4 regions of the Pseudomonas sp. D(2018) genome follow, and region 4 is predicted to be linked to each of the others. Evidence: predicted binding sites of a transcription regulator. Region 4 holds the regulator's gene; each other region holds the start of a gene.
What was found. Region 4 encodes sigma-54, which starts transcription at its own class of promoters, with help from an activator protein. Its sites were predicted from a motif close to ANTGGCATNNANNTTGCTNT; they were not measured.
Positions count from the first base shown of each region.

Region 1: the regulator sigma-54 is predicted to act here: its motif matches at 3,306-3,325, upstream of FFS60_RS13550 (ammonium transporter).
Region 2: the regulator sigma-54 is predicted to act here: its motif matches at 1,844-1,863, upstream of FFS60_RS20545 (CmpA/NrtA family ABC transporter substrate-binding protein).
Region 3: the regulator sigma-54 is predicted to act here: its motif matches at 1,859-1,878, upstream of glnA (glutamate--ammonia ligase).

Region 1 is NZ_SCOK01000017.1:101,072-106,497, forward strand. Features, by position in the region: gene FFS60_RS13535 (glutamine amidotransferase family protein) at 18-917, shown strand; gene FFS60_RS13540 (protein glxC) at 929-1,603, shown strand; gene FFS60_RS13545 (FMN-binding glutamate synthase family protein) at 1,624-2,946, shown strand; gene FFS60_RS13550 (ammonium transporter) at 3,459-4,778, shown strand; gene FFS60_RS13555 (P-II family nitrogen regulator) at 4,790-5,128, shown strand; gene FFS60_RS13560 (multidrug efflux SMR transporter) at 5,205-5,426, shown strand, end outside.
Region 2 is NZ_SCOK01000037.1:5,825-11,250, forward strand. Features, by position in the region: gene FFS60_RS20535 (CmpA/NrtA family ABC transporter substrate-binding protein) at 1-961, shown strand, start outside; gene FFS60_RS20540 (ANTAR domain-containing response regulator) at 982-1,560, shown strand; gene FFS60_RS20545 (CmpA/NrtA family ABC transporter substrate-binding protein) at 2,003-3,286, shown strand; gene ntrB (nitrate ABC transporter permease) at 3,301-4,158, shown strand; gene FFS60_RS20555 (ABC transporter ATP-binding protein) at 4,173-4,964, shown strand.
Region 3 is NZ_SCOK01000005.1:75,691-81,116, reverse strand. Features, by position in the region: gene FFS60_RS05725 (mechanosensitive ion channel domain-containing protein) at 1-173, shown strand, start outside; gene glnA (glutamate--ammonia ligase) at 357-1,760, opposite strand; gene thiI (tRNA uracil 4-sulfurtransferase ThiI) at 2,093-3,547, shown strand; gene typA (translational GTPase TypA) at 3,677-5,426, shown strand, end outside.
Region 4 is NZ_SCOK01000002.1:311,117-316,542, reverse strand. Features, by position in the region: gene FFS60_RS03185 (KpsF/GutQ family sugar-phosphate isomerase) at 1-558, shown strand, start outside; gene FFS60_RS03180 (HAD family hydrolase) at 558-1,082, shown strand; gene lptC (LPS export ABC transporter periplasmic protein LptC) at 1,091-1,660, shown strand; gene lptA (lipopolysaccharide transport periplasmic protein LptA) at 1,647-2,183, shown strand; gene lptB (LPS export ABC transporter ATP-binding protein) at 2,183-2,908, shown strand; gene FFS60_RS03160 (RNA polymerase factor sigma-54) at 3,056-4,552, shown strand; gene hpf (ribosome hibernation-promoting factor, HPF/YfiA family) at 4,637-4,945, shown strand; gene ptsN (PTS IIA-like nitrogen regulatory protein PtsN) at 4,962-5,426, shown strand.

The sequences.
Region 1 (5,426 bases), on a different contig from region 4:
CCCCGAGGAGACACGCCATGTGCGGAATCGTAGGTCTTTACCTGAAGAAGCCCGAGCTGGAAGGCCAGCTCGGCAAACTGTTCGAACCCATGCTCGAAGCCATGACCGACCGCGGTCCGGACAGCGCCGGCTTCGCCATCTACGGTGATGAAGTGGCCGACGGCTGGGTCAAGCTGACCCTGCAGGCCATCGAGGCCGACTACGGCTGGAAGCACCTGATGGGATCGCTGGAAGGCCGCCTGGGCTGCTCGCTGGACTGGTTCCAGAACGCCAGCGCCGCGGTGCTCAAGGTCAACTGCGATGAAGAGCGCGTACGCGCCGCCCTCGCTGACCTCGCCCCCGACGTGCGCATCATGAGCGCCGGCCAGAGCATCGAGATCCTCAAGGGCATGGGCCTGCCGAAGGAAATTTCCGAGCGCTTCGGCCTCGCGAACATGAAGGGCAGCCACATCATCGGCCACACCCGCATGGCCACCGAAAGTGCGGTGACCATGGAAGGCAGCCACCCGTTCTCCACCGGCGCCGACCTTTGCCTGGTGCACAACGGCTCGCTGTCCAACCACTTCCGCCTGCGCCAGGAACTCAAGCGCCAGGGCATCACCTTCGAAACCGAGAACGACACCGAAGTGGCCGCCGGCTACCTGACCTGGTGCCTGCAGCAGGGCGACAGCCTGAAGGAAGCGCTGGACAAGTCCCTGGAAGACCTCGACGGCTTCTTCACCTTCGCCATCGGCACCCGCAATGGCTTCGCGGTGATCCGCGACCCGATCGCCTGCAAGCCGGCCATCCTCGCCGAGACCGACGACTACGTGGCCATGGCCTCGGAGTACCAGGCGCTGGCCAGTCTGCCGGGCATCGATAAAGCCAAAGTGTGGGAGCCGGAGCCGGCCACCATGTACATCTGGGAACGCGCCTGAGGAGCACGCACATGAAAACGATCGATCTTTCCAGCGCCTCGGTGCGTGAACTGAACCAGTCCCTGCATGGCGAAATGCAGGACCGCGAGTGGGTCGTCACCCACCCGGACGGCAAGCACAACCTGGCCGTGGGCGTGAACCAGGCCGTGAGCATCGATATCCAGGGCCACGCCGGCTACTACTGCGCGGGCATGAACCAGAAGGCCAGCGTCACCGTGCACGGCAACGTCGGCGTTGGCGTGGCGGAGAACATGATGTCCGGCTCGGTGCGGGTGAAGGGCAGTGCCTCCCAGGCCGCCGGCGCCACCGCCCACGGCGGGCTGCTGGTGATCGAGGGCGATGCCGGCGCGCGCTGCGGCATCTCCATGAAGGGCGTCGACATCGTGGTCGGCGGCAGCATCGGCCACATGAGCTGCTTCATGGCCCAGGCCGGGCGCCTGGTGGTCTGTGGCGATGCCGGCGATGCGCTGGGCGATTCGCTCTACGAAACCCGCATCTACGTGAAGGGCACGGTCAAGTCGCTGGGTTCGGACTGCATCGAGAAAGAGATGCGCGCCGAGCACCTGGAAGAACTGCAGGAACTGCTCAACCGCGCTGGCTTCGCCGAAGACCCGGCCAGCTTCAAGCGCTACGGCTCGGCTCGCCAGCTGTACAACTTCAAAGTCGATAACGCATCCGCGTACTGATCCGCAGCGAGGACAATTCCATGAGCGAAAAACACACTCCGGTGCTGCGCGAATCCGCCACCTTCGACCGTCTGACCATCCAGGAAATCCAGCGTGCCGCCGAAACCGGCATCTATGACATCCGTGGCGGCGGCACCAAGCGCAAGTTGCCGCACTTCGACGACCTGCTGCTGCTCGGTGCTTCCGTGTCGCGCTACCCGCTGGAAGGCTACCGCGAGAAGTGCGGCACCGACGTCGTGCTCGGCACCCGTTTCGCCAAGAAGCCGATCCACCTGAAAATCCCGGTGACCATCGCCGGCATGAGTTTCGGCGCGCTGTCGGCCAACGCCAAGGAAGCCCTCGGCCGTGGCGCCAGCATCGCCGGCACTAGCACCACCACCGGCGACGGCGGCATGACCCCGGAAGAGCGCGGCCAGTCGCAGCACCTGGTGTACCAGTACCTGCCGTCGCGCTACGGCATGAACCCCGACGACCTGCGCAAGGCCGACGCCATCGAGATTGTCCTCGGCCAGGGCGCCAAGCCGGGCGGCGGCGGGATGCTGCTGGGCATGAAGGTGACCGAGCGCGTCGCCGGCATGCGCACCCTGCCCATCGGCGTCGACCAGCGCAGCGCCTGCCGTCACCCGGACTGGACCGGCCCGGATGACCTGGCGATCAAGATTGCCGAGCTGCGCGAGATCACCGACTGGGAAAAACCCATCTACGTGAAGATCGGCGCCAGTCGCCCGTACTACGACGTCAAGCTGGCGGTGAAAGCCGGCGCCGACGTCATCGTCCTCGACGGCATGCAGGGCGGCACCGCGGCCACCCAGGAAGTGTTCATCGAGCACGTGGGTATCCCGATTCTCCCGGCCATCCCGCAGGCCGTGCAGGCCCTGCAGGAGATGGGCATGCACCGCAAGGTGCAGCTGATCGTCTCCGGCGGCATCCGCAACGGTGCCGACGTGGCCAAGGCCATGGCCCTGGGCGCTGATGCCGTGGCCATCGGCACCGCCGCCCTGGTCGCCCTGGGCGACAACCACCCGCGCCTGGATGACGAGCTGAAGAAAATCGGCTCCGCCGCCGGTTACTACGACGACTGGCAGAACGGCCGCGACCCGGCCGGCATCACCACCCAGGACCCGGAACTGTCCAAGCGCCTGGACCCGGTGGAAGCCGGCCGCCGCCTGGCCAACTACCTGCGCGTGCTGGTGCTGGAAGCCCAGACCATGGCGCGGGCGTGCGGTAAGTCCCACCTGCACAACCTCGACCCCGAAGACCTGGTGGCGTTGACCGTGGAAGCCGCCGCCATGGCCCGCGTGCCCCTGGCCGGCACCAGCTGGATTCCGGGCCAGGGCTACTGACTCCGGAGGCGTTGCAAGAATCCACCTCACCCCAGCCCTCTCCCTCCGGGAGAGGAGTTCGGCCGTAGGATGGGTAGAGCCTGCGAAACCCATCAATCCCGAGCGCCAACCGCATGGGTTTCGCTTCGCTCTACCCATCCTACAAACTGACTCCGAAGGCGGTTAACGAAGGCCGGCCTTTTTCTTTTTCGGTTGGCACCATCCTGGTGAACGCATTGCTTTATTGATTGGCAGGAAAATCAAATTCGCACCAAGAAAATGCGCCATGACTTGCCATCGATATCCACTGCCTCTCCAAGCCGCGAAATAAAGCGTTTCCCATTCAACGACTTAGTACAAATGTAAGCGCTTGCTGCGACCTTGGCAGGCCAATTGCTATGCCTGTAGGGAAACAAAGTTGCCCCACAGGAAGATAAAGGCGCAGTTCCGGCCTCCTTCCTCGGGGCGCGAAGCCGGGCCGCTCTTCCGACAGAGGTCCGGCCAATTTCCCCGTCGGTTGGAGGCAGCAGGCAATGATCCGGTTTTCACATGTGGGCCGCGGTATGTTCGGCCTTTCCCTTCTGTTGGGCAGTTTCGCCGCCAATGCGGAGGACGCAGCACCTGCGATCAACAGCGGCGACACGGCGTTCGTGGCGCTCTGCTCACTGGTGGTATTGCTGATGACGCTGCCCGGCCTGGCGCTGTTCTACGGCGGCATGGCGCGGACCAAGAACGTGCTGTCGATCCTCATGCAGGTGTTCTGCACCGCCTCGCTGATGTCGGTGCTGTTCGCCATCTACGGTTACAGCCTGACCTTCACCGACGGCGGCTCGCTGCAGGCGGTGATCGGCGGCCTGGACAAGCTGTTCATGAGTGGCATCACCAAGGATTCGGTGGTCGGCACCATTCCCGAGTACCTGTACTTCCTGTTCATGCTGCTGTTCGCCGCCATCACCCCGGCGATCATCGTCGGTGCCTTCGCCGAGCGCATGAAGTTCGCCGCGGTCCTGGTGTTCATGACGGTGTGGCTGACCATCAACTACATCCCCATGGCGCACATGGCCTGGGGCGGTGGCTGGGTGTTCAACCTGGGCGTGCAGGACTTCGCCGGCGGCAACGTGGTGCACCTGAACGTCGGCATCGCCGCCCTGGTGGGCGCCTGGTTGCTCGGCCGCCGGCGCGGTTTCGGCACCCAGACACTGGCCCCGCACAACATGACCATGACCCTTACCGGCGGCTCGCTGCTGTGGGTGGGCTGGCTGGGCTTCTGCGGCGGCTGCGCGCTGGCCGCCAACGGCTTCGCCATGCTGGTAATGGTTAACACCATGCTCGCCAGCTGCGCCGGTGCGCTGGGCTGGATGCTGGTGGAATGGCAACACCGTGGTCGTCCGAGCCTGTTCGGCGCGGTATCCGGTGCCATTGCCGGCCTGGTCGCCATCACCCCGGCCTGTGGATATGTCGGCCCCATGGGCGCCATCCTGCTCGGCCTGATCGCAGGACCGGTGTGCGTCTGGTCGGTGGACAAGCTCAAGCCGATGATCGGCCTGGACGATGCCTTCGACGTGTTCGGCGTGCATGGCGTGGCCGGCATCCTCGGCGGCCTGCTGACCCCGGTGTTCGCCCTCACCGCCATCGGCGGCCAGGGCTTCCCCGAAGGCCGTGATCTGGTGGACCAATTGCTGGTCAACGGCGGCGCCATCCTGTTCAGCATCCTCTTCTCGGCCGTGACCAGCCTGATCGCCTTCAAGGTGGCTTCGGCATTGTGCGGCGGGCTGCGCGTAGGCGAGGAGGCTGAGGTGGACGGGTTGGACCTCTCCGCCCACGGCGAAGTCGGCTACAAGTACTCGAGCTGAGGATCATGGCCATGAAACTCATTACCGCAATCATCAAACCCTTCCGCCTGGACGAGGTGCGCGAAGCGCTGACCGAGGCCGGCGTCAACGGCGTGACCGTCACCGAGGTCAAGGGCTACGGCCGGCAGAAAGGCCACTCGGAAGTCTACCGGGGGGCCGAGTACGTGGTGGAGCTGCTGCCCAAGATCAAGCTGGAACTGGTCGTCAGCGACGCGCTGTGCCAGGCCGCCATGGACGCCATTCTCAAGGCGGCCTACACGGGCAAGATCGGCGACGGCAAGTTGTTCGTCCAGGATCTGGAGAGCGTGGTGCGGATACGCACCGGAGAGATGGGCGAAGACGCGCTCTGAGTAGAAGGCAACCCCAAAGCGCCGACGCATTGCGTCGGCGCTTTCATTAGGGTTTGGCAAGAGGGAGAGGTGAAGAATGGCATGGTTGAACGGATGGGGTTTCCTGATCCTGGCGGGGCTCTGCGAGGTGCTGTATGCGTCGATCATCCCGCGTACGGATGGCTTTACCCGGCTCTGGCCGAGCCTCTATTGCGGCTTTTTCCTGCTGCTGAGCATCTACCTGCTGAGCCTGGCGGTGCGCGATCTGCCGCTGGGGCTGGCCTACGCCGTCTGGGTAGGCATCGGCACCCTGGGCACC
Region 2 (5,426 bases), on a different contig from region 4:
CTATGGCATCCACCTTGGCCTGGCGGGCGTTCCCACCGAGATGGCAATCCTCATGGGGCTGTGCCAGAACGGCCAGGCGATCAACCTTTCCGAGCCACTGCGCCAGGCTGGCGTGACACGCGCCGAGGCCCTCGTCGCCCATATGCGCCAGCGCGGTGGGAAGCTGACCTTCGCCCAGACGTTCCCCACGGGCACCCATGCCATGTGGCTCAACTACTGGTTGGCAGCCCACGGCATTCACCCCCTGGAGGATGTGAACACCGTGGTAGTGCCACCCGCGCAGATGGTCCAGCACCTGCGCGCCGGTCGCATCGACGGTTTCTGCGCCGGCGGCCCCTGGGGAGCGCTGGCCGTGGACGAAAAGCAGGGCTTCACCCTGGCCACCAGCCAGATGATCTGGCCCGACCATCCGGAGAAGGTACTTGGCTGTACCCGCGCGTTCGTGGAGCAATACCCCAACACCGCCCGCGCGCTGACCATGGCCGTACTGGAAGCCAGCCGCTTCATCGATGCGAACGAAGAGAACAAGCGCAGCACGGCCCGCCTGATCAGCGGCAGCGAGTACCTCGATGCACCGCTTTCGGCGATCGAGCCGCGCTTCCTCGGACACTATGAAGACGGCCTCGGCTATGCCTGGCGCGATGCCCACCCGCTGCGCTTCTTCGCCAGCGGCGAGGCGACCATGCCCTGGCTGTCCGACGGCATCTGGTTCATGACGCAGTTCCGCCGTTGGGGGCTGCTCAGGGAAGACCCGGACTATCTCGGTGTGGCCCGTCGAATCCACCAGCTCGCGCTCTACCGGGAAGCCGCCGACGCGCTGGGCATCGACGTACCGGTGCGACCCATGCGCAGCGCCAGACTGTTCGACGGCCATATCTGGGATGGCAGCGATCCGGCCGGTTATGCCCGCAGCTTCGCCATCCACGCCCGCAGCTCCAGGGCTGCCGCCCCTTCCCCATGACACGTGGAGATGACCGCAGCATGCTTCGCATCCTCCTGATCAATGACACGCCGAAGAAGGTCGGCCGCCTGCGCCAGGCCCTCGTCGAGTCGGGCTTCGACGTCATCGACGAGACCGGATTGACCATCGACCTGCCCGAGCGCATCGAGGCGACGCGCCCCGATGTCGTGCTGATCGACACCGAATCCGCCGGCCGCGACATGATGGAACAAGTGGTGATGGTCAGCCGCGACCGGCCCCGCCCGATCGTCATGTTCACCGACGATCACGACCCCGGCCTGATGCGCCAGGCGATCCAGGCCGGGGTCAGTGCCTACGTGGTCGAAGGCATCCTCGCCGAGCGCCTGCGACCGATCGTGGACGTGGCGATGGCCCGATTCGAGGCCGACCAAGCCCTGCGCGCCCAGTTGCTCGAGCGTGACAGCCAGTTGGCTGAACGCAAGCGGGTCGAACTCGCCAAGGGACTACTGATGAAGATGAAGGCCTGCAGCGAGGACGACGCGTACACCCTGATGCGGCGCCAGGCCATGAGCCGGCAGCAGAAGCTGATCCAGGTCGCCGAGCAGATCATCGCCACTCATGAAATGCTGGGGGTCTGACGACGCAACGCCGCTTGCCCCTGCGTCGAGCCAGCGTCCCACCACCGGGACGCTGGCTTACCCCCTCCGTCTTGCCTATCACCCCCTGCCGAACCATTGCAGCAACCCGCCCCGGCGACCCGATACCGTTCAGTGCCCCGTCGCCGCGCACCCATATGGCCCACGGGCTCAAGCCCGGTCGCCTCTCGCCACATCTGATTGATGCTCAGCAAGCTGCTGATTCGGCTAGCTTTTCGCTGCTTTCTGCAGCGTTGAGCAGCCCTCTGGCGCGGCACGGAAAAATACTGGCAAGGCCTTTGCAAATCCTTCTGCAGATTCCTGCGTAGCGCGCCAACGGCGGTGGGCCGCGGATCACGGACAACGGCGTCCGTCAGAGCTCCTTCCCCTATCGGGAGCTCTGGCGTACGCCGTTTTTGTTTTGCCCTCCAATCAGGACAACACCATGAGCGAACGTGATTCCAAAGAGCCGGTGAACAACAGCCGTCGCAACTTCCTCAAGCAGTCCATCGCCATCGCCAGCACCGTCGGAGGTGTGGCCGCCCTCGGGCTTTCCGCGCCCGACCTCCTGCGCAGCGCCGCCTGGGCTGCCGGCTCGGATGCCCCCGAGAAGGCCGCACTGAAGGTCGGCTTCATTCCGCTGACCGACTGCGCCTCGGTGGTCGTAGCCGCCACCCAGGGGTTCGCCGCCAAGTACGGCCTGTCCATCACCCCCAGCAAGGAAGCCTCCTGGGCCGGTGTGCGCGACAAGCTGAACACTGGTGAGCTGGATGCGTCCCACGTGCTCTACGGCATGATGTACGGCTCCCAGCTCGGCGTCGCCGGACCGCAAAAGAACATGGCGGTGCTCATGGGCCTCAACCAGAACGGCCAGGGCATCACCCTTTCCCGCCAACTGAAGGAAGCGGGCGTGACCAACGGCGAGCAACTCGCCGCGCATATCCGCAAAGGCGGTAACCCGCTGACCTTCGCCCAGACCTTCCCCACCGGCACCCACGCCATGTGGCTCTATTACTGGCTGGCGAACTACGGCATCAACCCGATGACCGACGTCAAGACCATCACCGTGCCGCCGCCGCAAATGGTCGCCAACATGCGTGTCGGCAACATGGACGGCTTCTGCGTTGGTGAGCCCTGGGGCGCGCGGGCCATCTCCGACAAGATCGGCTTCACCGCCGCCACCACCCAGCAGATCTGGGCGGACCACCCGGAGAAAGTCCTGGGATGCTCGCGTGAGTTCGTCGAACAGAACCCCAACACCGCACGGGCGCTGGTGATGGCCCTGCTCGATGCCAGCCGCTTCATCGAAGCCAGCACGGAAAACAAGAAAGCCACCGCCAAGCTGATTTCCGGCAAGGCCTACGTGAACGCCCCGGTGGACGTGATCGAACAGCGCTTCCTCGGCCATTACGAAGACGGCCTGGGCAACCAATGGGACGACCCGCACGCCATGGCCTTCTGCAAGGAATGCCAGGTGAACTTTCCGTACCTCTCCGACGGCATGTGGTTCATGACCCAGTTCCGCCGCTGGGGCCTGATCAAGGAGGACCCCGACTACGCCGCCGTCGCTGCCCAGGTCAACCAGACCCGGCTGTTCAGCGAAGCGGCCGGCGCCCTCGGCCTGCCGGTGCCGGCCACCCAGATGCGCAGCAACACGCTGATTGACGGCAAGGTGTGGGATGGCTCGAACCCGGCCGCCTACGCCCAGTCCTTTGCCATCAAAGTCTGACTCGGGAGGCCACCATGAATGCACCCCTGAACACCCCGTTGCCAGCGGCCACCAAGGTCGCTCCCAGCGACGCCCCGCGCCCGGCCCGACCCGGCGCGGAGGTCTTGCGCAACCTCGCGCGCACGCTGGTCCCACCGCTGCTTGGCCTGCTTTTGTTCATCGGCCTCTGGGCCCTGGTCGCCGCCCGCAGCGAAGGGCTGCCGGGACCGCTGTCGACCTGGCATTCGGCGCTGGAACTGTTCGCCGATCCCTTCTACGACAACGGCCCCAACGACATGGGCATCGGCTGGAACATCCTGCACTCGCTGGGCCGGGTCGGCCTGGGCTTTGGCATGGCCGCGCTGGTGGGCATTCCACTGGGCTTCGCCATCGGCCGCTTTGCCTTCCTGGCCGGCATGCTCTCGCCCATCATCAGCCTGCTGCGACCGGTTTCCCCGCTGGCCTGGCTGCCCATTGGCCTGCTGGTATTCGAAGCCGCCGGCCCGGCATCGATCTGGGTGATCTTTATCAGCTCCATCTGGCCGATCATCCTCAATACCGCCGCGGGCGTCGCCAGCGTGCCGCAGGACTACCTCAACGTGGCGAGGGTCCTGAAACTCTCCGAGTTCAAGGTGCTCACCCGCATCCTCTTCCCCGCCGTGCTGCCACACCTGATGACCGGCATCCGCCTGGCCATCGGCGTCGCCTGGCTGGTGATAGTGGCGGCGGAAATGCTCACCGGTGGCACCGGCCTGGGCTTCTGGGTGTGGGACGAATGGAACAACCTGAACGTCGAGCACATCCTCATCGCCATCATCATCGTCGGTCTGGTGGGGTTGGCCCTGGAACAGAGCCTGCTATGGCTGGCCAAGCGCTTCGACTACGCCAACTGACCCGGAGAGAGACCATGGACAAGTTCGTCGAGCTGACCGGTGTCAGCAAGCATTTCGATACCCGCAAGGGCCGCTTCCAGGCCCTCAGCAACGTCAACCTCTGCATCGCCCGCGGCGAGTTCGTCTCGCTGATCGGCCACTCCGGCTGTGGCAAGTCCACGGTGCTCAACCTCATCGCCGGCCTGCTGGACGCCAGCGAAGGCGGGCTGATCTGCAACGGGCGGGAAATCGACGGCCCCGGACCGGAACGTGGCGTGGTTTTCCAGAACCACAGCCTGCTGCCCTGGATGACCTGTTTCGGCAACGTTTACCTGGCGGTGGAGCGGGTCTTCGGCAATCGCGAAGGCAAGGCCCGGCTCAAGGAGCGCACGGCGGCGGCGTTGCAGATGGTCGGCCTGGAGCATGCGGCGCACAAGCACCCCAACGAGATATCCGGCGGCATGAAGCAGCGCGTGGGTATCGCCCGTGCCCTGGCGATGGAGCCCAAGGTGCTGCTGATGGACGAGCCCTTCGGCGCACTGGACGCCCTCACCCGCGCCCACCTGCAGGACGAACTGCTACGGATCGTCGGCGAAACGCGCAGCACGGTGGTGATGGTCACCCATGACGTGGACGAGGCCGTGCTACTTTCCGACCGCATCGTGATGATGACCAACGGGCCGGCTGCCACCATAGGCGACATCGTCGAGGTCGGACTGCCGCGCCCGCGCGACCGCCTGACCCTGGCCAACGATGCCCACTACCACGCGTACCGCACCGCTGTACTGGAGTTCCTCTACCAACGCCAGCAGCGCCCCGCCGCCTAGGCATCCGCCCCAAGAGACCCGCCCGGCCTCGCGCCGGGCTTTTTGTTTCTCTCTGCCCCGCAGAGGCAACACTGTTTTCCAGCCGGTAGCCCGGATGAAATCCGGGGAAAGTTCAACCGGCACTCACGGCATTCATCCGGGCTGCGACGTGCCCGCCTGCTACGAAGGTTGGCCACGCCCCTTTCGCCTTTCCGCCGGCTCACATGCCCCATGCAGGGGCTCCTGTGGCGTGCCTCGCACCCGTCCAATGCAACCTGGCCCACGAATGTCCAGGGCGTAATCGCGAAATGTTCTTTACGCTGAATAAATTCCTTTTAAATCAGCCTCTTGAACAAGCTGGCACAGAGCCTGCTATGACCTCCCCCGGTCAGCACAACGGCGTGTCTGCCACTTAACCGACAACGACGTCGCGGTCACCCCTCCACTTCCGGAGCTGGGGTGCCGCGGCGTTTTTTTTTGCGC
Region 3 (5,426 bases), on a different contig from region 4:
CGATCAAGCAGTGGGAAGTGCAGCGGGCGTTCAACCTGCGCTTGCGCAGGCGCCTCGACCAGGCGGGCCTGGAGCTGGCGATGCCGCGCCTGAACGTGCAGCTCAGTCGGATGCGCCAGTCGCGCGCCGAACCGCCGGAAGAGCAGGGCGACCTGGCGGAAAGAGGGGTTTGAGCGGAGCGCGCTTAGGTTGGGTAGAGGTACGAAACCCAACAAAGCGGACCTTCGGGTCGCGTGTACGTCGGGTCGCGCCGCCAATCGTTGGGTTTCGCTGCGCTCTACGCCAACCTACCGCAAATAAAAAAGGCCTCCCGAAGGAGGCCTCTCAATCATGCCGCTTGCGCGGTCACAACTGGATCAGACGCTGTAGTACAGGTCGTATTCCAGCGGGTGCACGAAGGTGCGCACCTTGATTTCTTCTTCGCTCTTCAGCTCGATGTAGGCATCGATGAAGTCGTCGCTGAACACGCCGCCCTTGGTCAGGAACGCACGGCCCTTGTCCAGTTCTTCCAGCGCCTCTTTCAGGCTGCCGCAAACCTGCGGGATTTCCTTGGCCTCTTCCGGCGGCAGGTCATACAGGTTCTTGTCAGCGGCATCGCCGGGGTGAATCTTGTTCTGGATGCCGTCCAGACCGGCCATCAGCAGAGCTGCGAAGCACAGGTAGGGGTTGGCAGCCGGGTCCGGGAAGCGCGCTTCGATACGGCGGGCTTTCGGGCTGTTCACGTACGGGATGCGGATCGAGGCGGAACGGTTGCGGGCGGAGTAGGCCAGCATGACCGGGGCTTCGAAGCCCGGGACCAGACGCTTGTAGGAGTTGGTCGACGGGTTGGTGAAGCCGTTCAGGGCCTTACCGTGCTTGATGATGCCGCCGATGAAGTACAGGGCGGTATCGGACAGGCCGGCATAGCCTTCGCCAGCGAAGGTGTTCTTGCCATCTTTGGAGATGGACATGTGAACGTGCATGCCCGAACCGTTGTCGCCGTACAGCGGCTTCGGCATGAAGGTCACGGTCTTGCCGTAAGCGTCAGCCACGTTGTGCACGCAGTACTTCAGGGTCTGAACTTCGTCAGCCTTGGCAACCAGGGTGTTGAACTTCACACCGATTTCGTTCTGGCCGGCAGTCGCCACTTCGTGGTGGTGAACTTCTACCACCAGGCCCATTTCTTCCAGGGCGTTGCACATGGCGGTGCGGATTTCGTGGTCGTGGTCGACCGGCGGTACCGGGAAGTAGCCGCCTTTGACGCCCGGACGGTGGCCTTTGTTGCCGCCCTCGATGTCAGCATCGGTGTTCCAGGAAGCCTGCTCGGAGAAGATCTTGAACATGGAACCGGAGATGTCGGACTTGAACTTCACTTCGTCGAAGATGAAGAACTCCGGCTCCGGGCCTACGAATACGGTGTCACCGATACCGGTGGTCTTGAGGAACTCCTCGGCGCGGCGGGCGATGGCGCGCGGGTCGCGGTCGTAGCCTTGCATGGTGCTCGGCTCGATGATGTCGCAGACCAGGATCAGGGTCGGCTCTTCGGTGAAGGGGTCCAGGACGGCGGTGGCGTCGTCCGGCAGCAGGATCATGTCGGAAGCTTCGATGCCTTTCCAACCTTCGATGGAGGAACCGTCGAACATCTTGCCGTGCTCGAAGAATTCGTCATCGGCGTCACGGGCCGGCATGGTCACGTGCTGCTGCTTGCCTTTGGTATCGGTGAAGCGCAGATCAATCCACTTCACGTCGTGTTCTTTAATCAGTTGAAGCGACTTCGACATGTTGTCCTCCAGGTGGTCGGGGGCAGAAACCTTGCCTCCCAAGAAATTCGGGGTGAAGCCGGAGCGGGATAGTCCGCCAGGGCGACCTGCCTCACAAGGGAGCAAATTGCGTGCCAGTGCCCTGGAATGGGCAAGGGCCCCAAAACTCACGGCTGGCGGGGGCTTCGCTCCGATTGTGCACAGTTTTGCGCACTGTTTTTGTGCCTGCCATGGTGCGCGTGGTCCATTTTGGTGCGTTGCGAGCTTTGCTGAATGATTTTGGTCAAAGCTTGAACAATTTCCGCTATAATCCGCGCCCCTCTTTTTCGGCCGCTGCCCTCGCGCTGTTTTTCATGAAACTCATCGTCAAAGTCTTCCCGGAAATCACCATCAAGAGCCGGCCGGTGCGCAAGCATTTCATCCGCCAGCTCTCGAAGAACATCCGCGCGGTCCTGAAAGACCTGGACCCGGAGCTCGAGGTGACCGGCGTTTGGGACAACCTTGAAGTCCAGACTCGCCAGACCGAGCCGAAGCTCCTGCGCGAAATGATCGAGCGGCTGACGTGCGTCCCCGGCATCACCCACTTCCTTGAAGTGCACGAGTACCCGCTGGGCGACTTCGACGATGTGCTGGAGAAGTGCAAGCTGCACTACGCCGACCTGATTCCCGGCAAGATCTTCGCCGTGCGCTGCAAGCGTGCGGGCAAGCATGAGTTCACTTCCATGGAGCTGGAGCGCCACGTCGGCAGCCGCCTGCGCCAGGAGTGCAACGCGGCCGGCATCTCCCTGAAGAACCCGGAAGTGGAAGTGCGGATGGAAGTGCGCGACCAGCGCCTGTTCGTCATCCACCACCAGCACGACGGCATCGGCGGCTACCCGCTGGGCTCGCTGGAGCAGACCCTGGTGCTGATGTCCGGCGGTTTCGACTCCACTGTCGCCGCGTACCAGATGATGCGCCGCGGCCTGATGACCCACTTCTGCTTCTTCAACCTCGGCGGCCGTGCCCACGAACTGGGCGTGATGGAAGTGGCCCACTACCTGTGGGAAAAATTCGGCCGTTCCCAGCGCGTGCTGTTCATCAGCGTGCCCTTCGAGGAAGTGGTCGGCGAAATCCTCAGCAAGGTCGACAACAGCCAGATGGGCGTCGTGCTCAAGCGCATGATGCTGCGCGCGTCCACCCACATGGCGCGCAAGCTGACCCTGGACGCGCTGGTCACCGGTGAAGCCATTTCCCAGGTATCCAGCCAGACCCTGCCGAACCTCTCGGTGATCGACTCGGCCACCGACATGCTGGTGCTGCGCCCGCTGATCGCCAGCCACAAGCAGGACATCATCGACACCGCCAACCGCATCGGCACCGCCGAGTTCGCCAAGCACATGCCCGAATACTGCGGCGTGATTTCGGTGAACCCGACGACCAAGGCCAAGGCCAGCCGTATCGAATACGAAGAAGCGCAGTTCGACATGGCCATCCTCGAGCGCGCCCTGGAACGTGCGCGCCTGGTGCCCATCGACCGGGTGATCGACGAGCTTGGCCAGGACGTGGCCGTGGAAGAAGTGCGTGAAGCGCTGCCAGGGCAGATCGTCCTCGACATCCGCCACCCCGATGCCCAGGAAGACGATCCGCTGGAGCTGCCTGGCATCGAAGTGCAGCCCCTGCCGTTCTATGCGATCAACAACCGCTTCAAGGAACTGGACGCCAACCGCCAGTACCTCCTGTATTGCGACAAGGGTGTGATGAGTCGTCTGCATGCCCATCACCTGCTCAGCGAGGGACACGCCAATGTGCGCGTTTATCGCCCGGCCTAAACAGCCCGGGCTGTTTGGCGGCAGCATCCGCCATCGCCCTCCCGACCATCGGGCCGCCTGATACGCCGTTAGTTCATATCAGCCGCTTAGACTTCGCGGCACACCGAATCCACTGATCGAGATACAAACGTGATCGAAAAACTCCGCAACATCGCCATCATCGCCCACGTCGACCATGGCAAGACCACCCTGGTGGACAAGCTCCTGAAGCTGTCCGGCACCCTCGACCGCAAAGAAGCGGAAAGCGAGCGCGTGATGGACTCCAACGACCAGGAAAAAGAGCGCGGCATTACCATCCTGGCGAAGAACACCGCCATCAAGTGGAACGGCTACAACATCAACATCGTTGACACCCCCGGCCACGCCGACTTCGGCGGTGAGGTTGAGCGCGTGATGTCCATGGTCGACTCCGTACTGCTGGTGGTCGACGCCCAGGACGGCCCCATGCCGCAGACCCGCTTCGTGACCCAGAAGGCGTTCAAGGCCGGCCTGCGTCCGATCGTGGTGGTGAACAAGATCGACCGTCCGGGCGCGCGTCCTGACTGGGTCATTGACCAGATCTTCGACCTGTTCGATAACCTCGGCGCCACCGACGAGCAGCTGGACTTCCCGATCGTCTACGCCAGTGCCCTGAACGGCATCGCCGGCATGGACCACGAGAAGATGGACGACAACATGGACGCCCTGTTCCAGGCCATCATCGACCACGTGCCGGTACCGGACGTAGACGTCGACGGCCCATTCCAGATGCAGATTTCCCAGCTGGACTACAACAGCTTCCTCGGCGTGATCGGCATCGGCCGCATTGCCCGTGGCCGCATCAAGTCCAACACCCAGGTAGTCGCCATCAGCGACGACGGCACCAAGCGCAACGGCCGTATCCTGAAGATCATGGGCCACTCCGGCCTGCAGCGCGTGGAAGTGGCTGAAGCCGAAGCCGGTGACATCGTTTGCGTCAGCGGCATGGAAGAGCTGTTCATCTCCGACACCCTGTGCGACCCGCAGAACGTCGAAGCGCGTCCGCCGCTGACCGTTGACCAGCCGACCGTGAGCATGACCTTCCAGGTCAACGACTCGCCGTTCGCCGGCAAGGAAGGCAAGTTCGTCACCAGCCGTAACATCAAGGACCGTCTGGACAAGGAACTGCTGCACAACGTCGCCCTGCGCGTTGAAGCCGGCGAATCCGCCGAGAAGTTCAAGGTCTCCGGCCGTGGCGAGCTGCACCTCTCCGTACTGATCGAAACCATGCGCCGCGAAGGCTTCGAGATGGCCGTCGGCCGTCCGGAAGTGGTGATCATCGAGAAGGACGGCGAGAAGCAGGAGCCCTACGAGAACGTCACCATCGACATCGAAGAGCAGCACCAGGGCTCCGTGATGGAGCAGATGGGCCTGCGCAAAGGCGATCTGACCAACATGATCCCCGACGGCAAGGGCCGCGTTCGCCTGGAATACACCATCCCGGCGCGTGGCCTGATTGGCTTCCGTAACAACTTCCTGACCCTGACCTCGGGTACCGGCATCCTGACCTCGACCTTCAGCCACTACGGCCCGATCAAGGCCGGCGAAGTCAGCAACCGTCAGAACGGCGTACTGGTCTCCATGGCCACCGGCACCGCACTGACCTACTCGCTGGAAACCCTGCAGAGCCGCGGCAAGCTGTTCCTCGCCCCGGGCGACGAGATCTACGAAGGCCAGCTGTGCGGCATCAACAGCCGTGACAACGACCTGGTGATCAACCCCACCAAGGGCAAGAAGCTCGACAACATGCGCGCTTCCGGCAAGGACGAGGTCATCGCCCTGGTTCCGCCGATCAAGTTCACCCTGGAACAGGCGCTGGAATTCATCGCCGACGACGAGTTGGTGGAAGTGACGCCGAAGT
Region 4 (5,426 bases):
CTGGACGCTCGCGTTGCCCAGGAAGCCTGCCCGCTGAACCTCGCGCCAACCTCCTCCACCACCGCCTCCCTGGTACTGGGCGATGCCCTCGCAATCGCCCTGCTGGAAGCTCGTGGCTTCACCGCCGAAGACTTCGCCTTCTCCCATCCAGGCGGCGCGCTGGGCCGACGCCTGCTGCTCAAGGTGGAGAACATCATGCATGGCGGCGAAAGCCTGCCCAGCGTCGCGCGCGGCACGCCGCTGCGCGAGGCGCTTCTGGAAATGACCCGCAAGGGCCTGGGCATGACCGCGGTAAACGAGGACGATGGCCGTCTCGCCGGCATCTTTACCGACGGCGACCTGCGCCGCACCCTGGATAAAGGCATCGATGTGCGCCAGGCCAGCATCGACGACGTCATGACCGTCCATGGCAAGACTGTACGCCCGGACATGCTCGCCGCTGAGGCCCTGAAGATCATGGATGACCACAAGATCAACGTGCTGGTCGTGGTCGACGAAGACGACCACCCCATCGGCGCCCTGCATATTCATGACATGACCCGAGCCGGAGTGATTTGATGAGTAACGACCTCCTCACCCGTGCCAAGGCCGTTCGTCTGGCGGTATTCGACGTGGATGGCGTACTAACCGACGGCCGCCTCTACTTCCTCCCCGGAGGCGGCGAATTCAAGACCTTCAACACCTTGGACGGCCAAGGCATCAAGATGCTGATGAACACGGGAGTGCGCACAGCCATCATCAGCGGCCGCCAATCCGAAGTCGTCGAACGCCGCGCGCAGAACCTCGGCATCCAGCACCTGTTCCAGGGACGCGAGGACAAGCTGGTTGTGCTGGATGGCCTGCTCGCGGAACTCGATCTGACCCACGATCAGGTCGCCTACCTAGGCGATGACCTGCCAGACCTTCCCGTAATCCGTCGAGTCGGTCTAGGCATGGCCGTGGCCAATGCGGACGCCTTCGTGAGGCAGCACGCCCATGGCGTCACGCAGGCACGTGGCGGCGAGGGGGCGGCCCGTGAGTTCTGCGAACTCATCCTGCGCGCCCAGGGCAACCTGGAAGCGGCTCAAGCCGCCTATCTCTGAGGCCTGACATGTCCAAGAATATCCGACTGGCGCTGGTCTTGATTCCCATCGCAGCACTGCTCGTCGCCCTCGGCTACTGGAACATCAGCCCTGAAAGCTTCATGGACCGGTCTCCGGCAGCGGGCAGTGAAAACGCCATCGACTTCTATGTGGAAAATGGCAAGAGCACCCAGTTCCAGGAAGACGGAAAGATTCACTACGAGCTGACGGCTACACACCTCGAACATATCAAGGCCACTGATGTCACACTGCTGACCAGTCCCGACCTGCTCCTTCATCGCGGCACGGCTTTTCCCTGGCACGTGCAGAGCGAGCGTGGCGAAGTGGGCCCCGAAGGCAAGCAAGTTGAATTGATCGATAAGGTCCGAGTGGCCCGCACCGACGCCAAGGGCCGTCCGACCCTCCTGACCACCAGCCGGCTGACCGTATTCCCCGACGAGGAATATGCGCAGACCCAGCAAGCCGTTAGAATCGAGGCGGCCAATGGGGTGACCACGGCACAAGGAATGAAAGCGTACTTGAATGACAGCAGGATGATCCTGCAGTCCAACGTAAGAGGCCAGCATGAGGTTCGTTAATACCCTCCCCCTGTTGCTCAGCCTGGGCACCGCACTCGGAAGTGCTGCCGCCTGGGCACTGCCTACGGACCGCGAACAACCGATTCGCGTCCAGGCCGACAGCGCCGAGCTTGATGACAAGCAGGGCGTCGCGGTCTACCGCGGCAACGTGGTGATTACCCAGGGCACCCTGAAGATCACCGGCGACACCGTCACCATTACCCAAGACTCCAACGGCGACGTCGAGGTGTTCACCTCGGTGGGCAAACCCGCGTACTACGAACAGAAGCCCGCCGTCGACAAGGAAATAGTCAAGGCCTACGGCCTGACCATTCAATACTTCGCCGCCAACGAGCGCATCATCCTGCTCGACCAGGCCAAGGTGATTCAGGAAGGCAACACCTTCGAAGGCGAGAAGATCGTCTATGACACCCAACGCCAGATCGTCAACGCAGGCCGCGCCACCGGCAGCAACGTGACCACGCCGCGCCCGCGGATCGACATGGTCATCCAGCCGAAGAAGAAAGAGCAGAAAGCACAGTAATGGCGACTCTCAAAGCCCAGCATCTGGCCAAGAGCTACAAGAGCCGTCAGGTGGTCCGCGATGTCAGCCTGTCAATCGACAGCGGTCAGATCGTCGGCCTCCTCGGCCCCAACGGCGCGGGCAAGACTACCTGCTTCTATATGATCGTCGGCCTGGTCAAGGCCGACCAAGGGCGCGTCCTGATCGACCAGCAGGACGTCACCCACCAGCCCATGCATGGCCGCGCTCGCGCCGGTATCGGCTATCTGCCGCAGGAAGCCTCGATCTTCCGCAAGCTCAGCGTGGCGGATAACATCATGGCGATTCTCGAGACCCGCAAGGAACTCGACCGCGCCGCACGCCGCAAGGAGCTGGAGAGCCTGCTGCAGGAATTTCATATCAGCCATATCCGCGATAGCCTCGGCATGAGCCTTTCAGGTGGCGAACGTCGCCGCGTGGAAATCGCCCGCGCACTGGCGACTGCCCCCAAGTTCATACTATTGGACGAGCCCTTCGCCGGTGTGGACCCGATTTCCGTGGGCGACATCAAACAGATCATCCATCACCTCAAGGCCAAAGGGATCGGCGTACTCATCACCGACCACAATGTCCGCGAGACGCTCGATATTTGCGAGACGGCCTACATTGTCAGTGACGGACAACTGATCGCCGAGGGGGATGCGGAAGCAATCCTGGCCAACCAGTTGGTGAAGGAAGTCTATCTGGGCCACGAGTTCCGCCTGTAGCGTCCCGCGGCCTTGCCTACAAGACCGGTTGCGTAAGCTAGGAAAATCCTTCAAGGTCAGGCATATAATTTGCTTCCTGGTGGCGCTACGGCGCCCTGTAGTGGATGGCGCGCAAGCGCCGGCGAATAAGGTGCTAAGCCCTCTGCCATGAAACCATCGCTAGTCCTAAAGATGGGCCAGCAGCTGACGATGACCCCGCAGCTGCAACAGGCCATCCGCCTACTCCAACTCTCCACCCTGGATCTCCAGCAGGAGATCCAGGAAGCGCTGGAGTCCAACCCGATGCTCGAACGGCAGGAGGATGGCGACGACTTCGACACCTCCGACCCGATGGCCGAAGGCGACCAGTTGCCCAACTCCGGCAATCAGGAGACCAGCTTTCAAGAGTCCAGCGTCGAGACCAATGCCGAAGCCATGGAAGACGGCGAATGGCACGAACGCATCCCCAGCGAACTCCCGGTCGACACCGCGTGGGAGGACGTCTACCAGACGAGTGCCAGCAGCCTGCCGAGCAACGATGACGACGAGTGGGATTTCACCTCGCGCACTTCGGTTGGCGAGAGCCTGCAGAGCCATCTGCTCTGGCAGCTCAACCTGGCGCCCATGTCCGATACCGACCGCTTGATCGCGGTCACCCTGATCGACTGCATCAACAACGATGGTTACCTCGAAGAGTCACTGGCCGAGGTCGTCGAGGCATTCGACCCCGAACTCGGCATCGAACTGGATGAAGTCGAAGTCGTCCTCCACCGCATCCAGCAGTTCGAGCCCGCCGGCGTCGGCGCCCGCGACCTGCGTGAATGCCTGATCCTCCAGCTGCGCCAGTTACCTACGGGAACCCCCTGGCTGACTGAAGCCCAGCGCCTGGTCAGCGATCTCCTCGACCTGCTCGGCAGCCGCGACTACAGCCAGCTGATGCGACGCATGAAGGTCAAGGAAGATGAACTTCGCCAGATCATCGAACTGATCCAGTGCCTGAATCCGCGGCCCGGTTCGCAGATCGAAGCCAGCGAGCCTGAGTACGTGGTACCGGATGTCATCGTTCGCAAGCACAACGAACGCTGGCTGGTGGAGCTGAACCAGGAAGCCGTGCCGCGCCTGCGGGTCAACCCACAGTACGCCGGTTTCGTTCGCCGCGCCGACTCCAGCGCCGACAACACCTTCATGCGCAACCAGCTTCAGGAAGCGCGCTGGTTCATCAAGAGCCTGCAGAGTCGCAACGAAACCCTGATGAAGGTCGCCACCCAGATCGTCGAGCACCAGCGCGGCTTCCTGGAGTACGGCGATGAGGCGATGAAGCCCCTGGTCCTGCACGACATCGCCGAAGCCGTGGGCATGCACGAGTCCACCATCTCGCGCGTAACTACCCAGAAATACATGCACACTCCCCGCGGAATCTACGAGCTGAAGTACTTCTTCTCCAGCCACGTCAGTACCTCGGAAGGCGGCGAATGCTCGTCTACCGCGATCCGCGCCATCATCAAGAAACTGGTCGCAGCGGAAAATCCGAAAAAGCCGTTGAGCGACAGCAAGATCGCTGGTTTACTGGAGGCACAGGGCATTCAAGTGGCCCGTCGCACAGTAGCCAAGTATCGCGAATCCCTTGGGATAGCGCCTTCCAGCGAACGGAAGCGACTGATGTGACGCGGAAATTGACCCACGCCAAAGTGTTCCGGTGGCAGGCCCGTTAGCCTGTCTCTTATACACGGGCAATAAGGAGAAAGCGGTATGCAAGTCAACATCAGTGGACATCAACTGGATGTGACCGACGCCCTGCGCGATTATGTCGGCGAGAAACTTGGCCGGCTCGAGCGCCACTTCGACAAGATCACTAATGTGCAAGTCATCATGGAGGTCGAGAAACTGAAGCAAAAGATCGAAGCCACCTTGCACATCGCCGGCGGGGAGGTCGTGGCCAATGCGGAACATGAAGACATGTACGCCGCCATAGACCTGCTCACCGATAAACTTGACCGCCAACTGATCAAACACAAGGAAAAGCAGTTGAATCGCCAGCAGGGCGCTACGGCCCGCTGACACTCTTCCCCTTCCTATGATTCGACTCGAGCAAATCCTGACCCCCGGCCGTTCCCTGGTGAACGTGCCGGGCGGCAGCAAAAAGCGTGTACTGGAACAGATTGCCAAGCTGGTTTCCCGCGATCTCCCCGACCTCGACAACCAGGATATTTTCGAAAGCCTGGTAGCCCGGGAGAAACTCGGCTCCACCGGTTTTGGCAACGGCATCGCCATTCCCCACTGTCGCCTCACCGGCTGCACCTCGCCCATCAGCGCGGTGCTCCGGCTCGACGCTCCAGTCGATTTCGACGCTATCGACGGCGCCCCGGTTGACCTACTGTTGGTCCTGTTGGTCCCGGAAGCCGCTACCGATGAGCACCTTGAACTGCTCCGTCAGATTGCCAGCATGCTCGACCGCAGCGATGTTCGTGAACGCTTGCGCCAGGCGCCCGACAGCACCAGCCTCTACCAGGTGGTGGTGGACGTGCAGAGCGAACGCTAG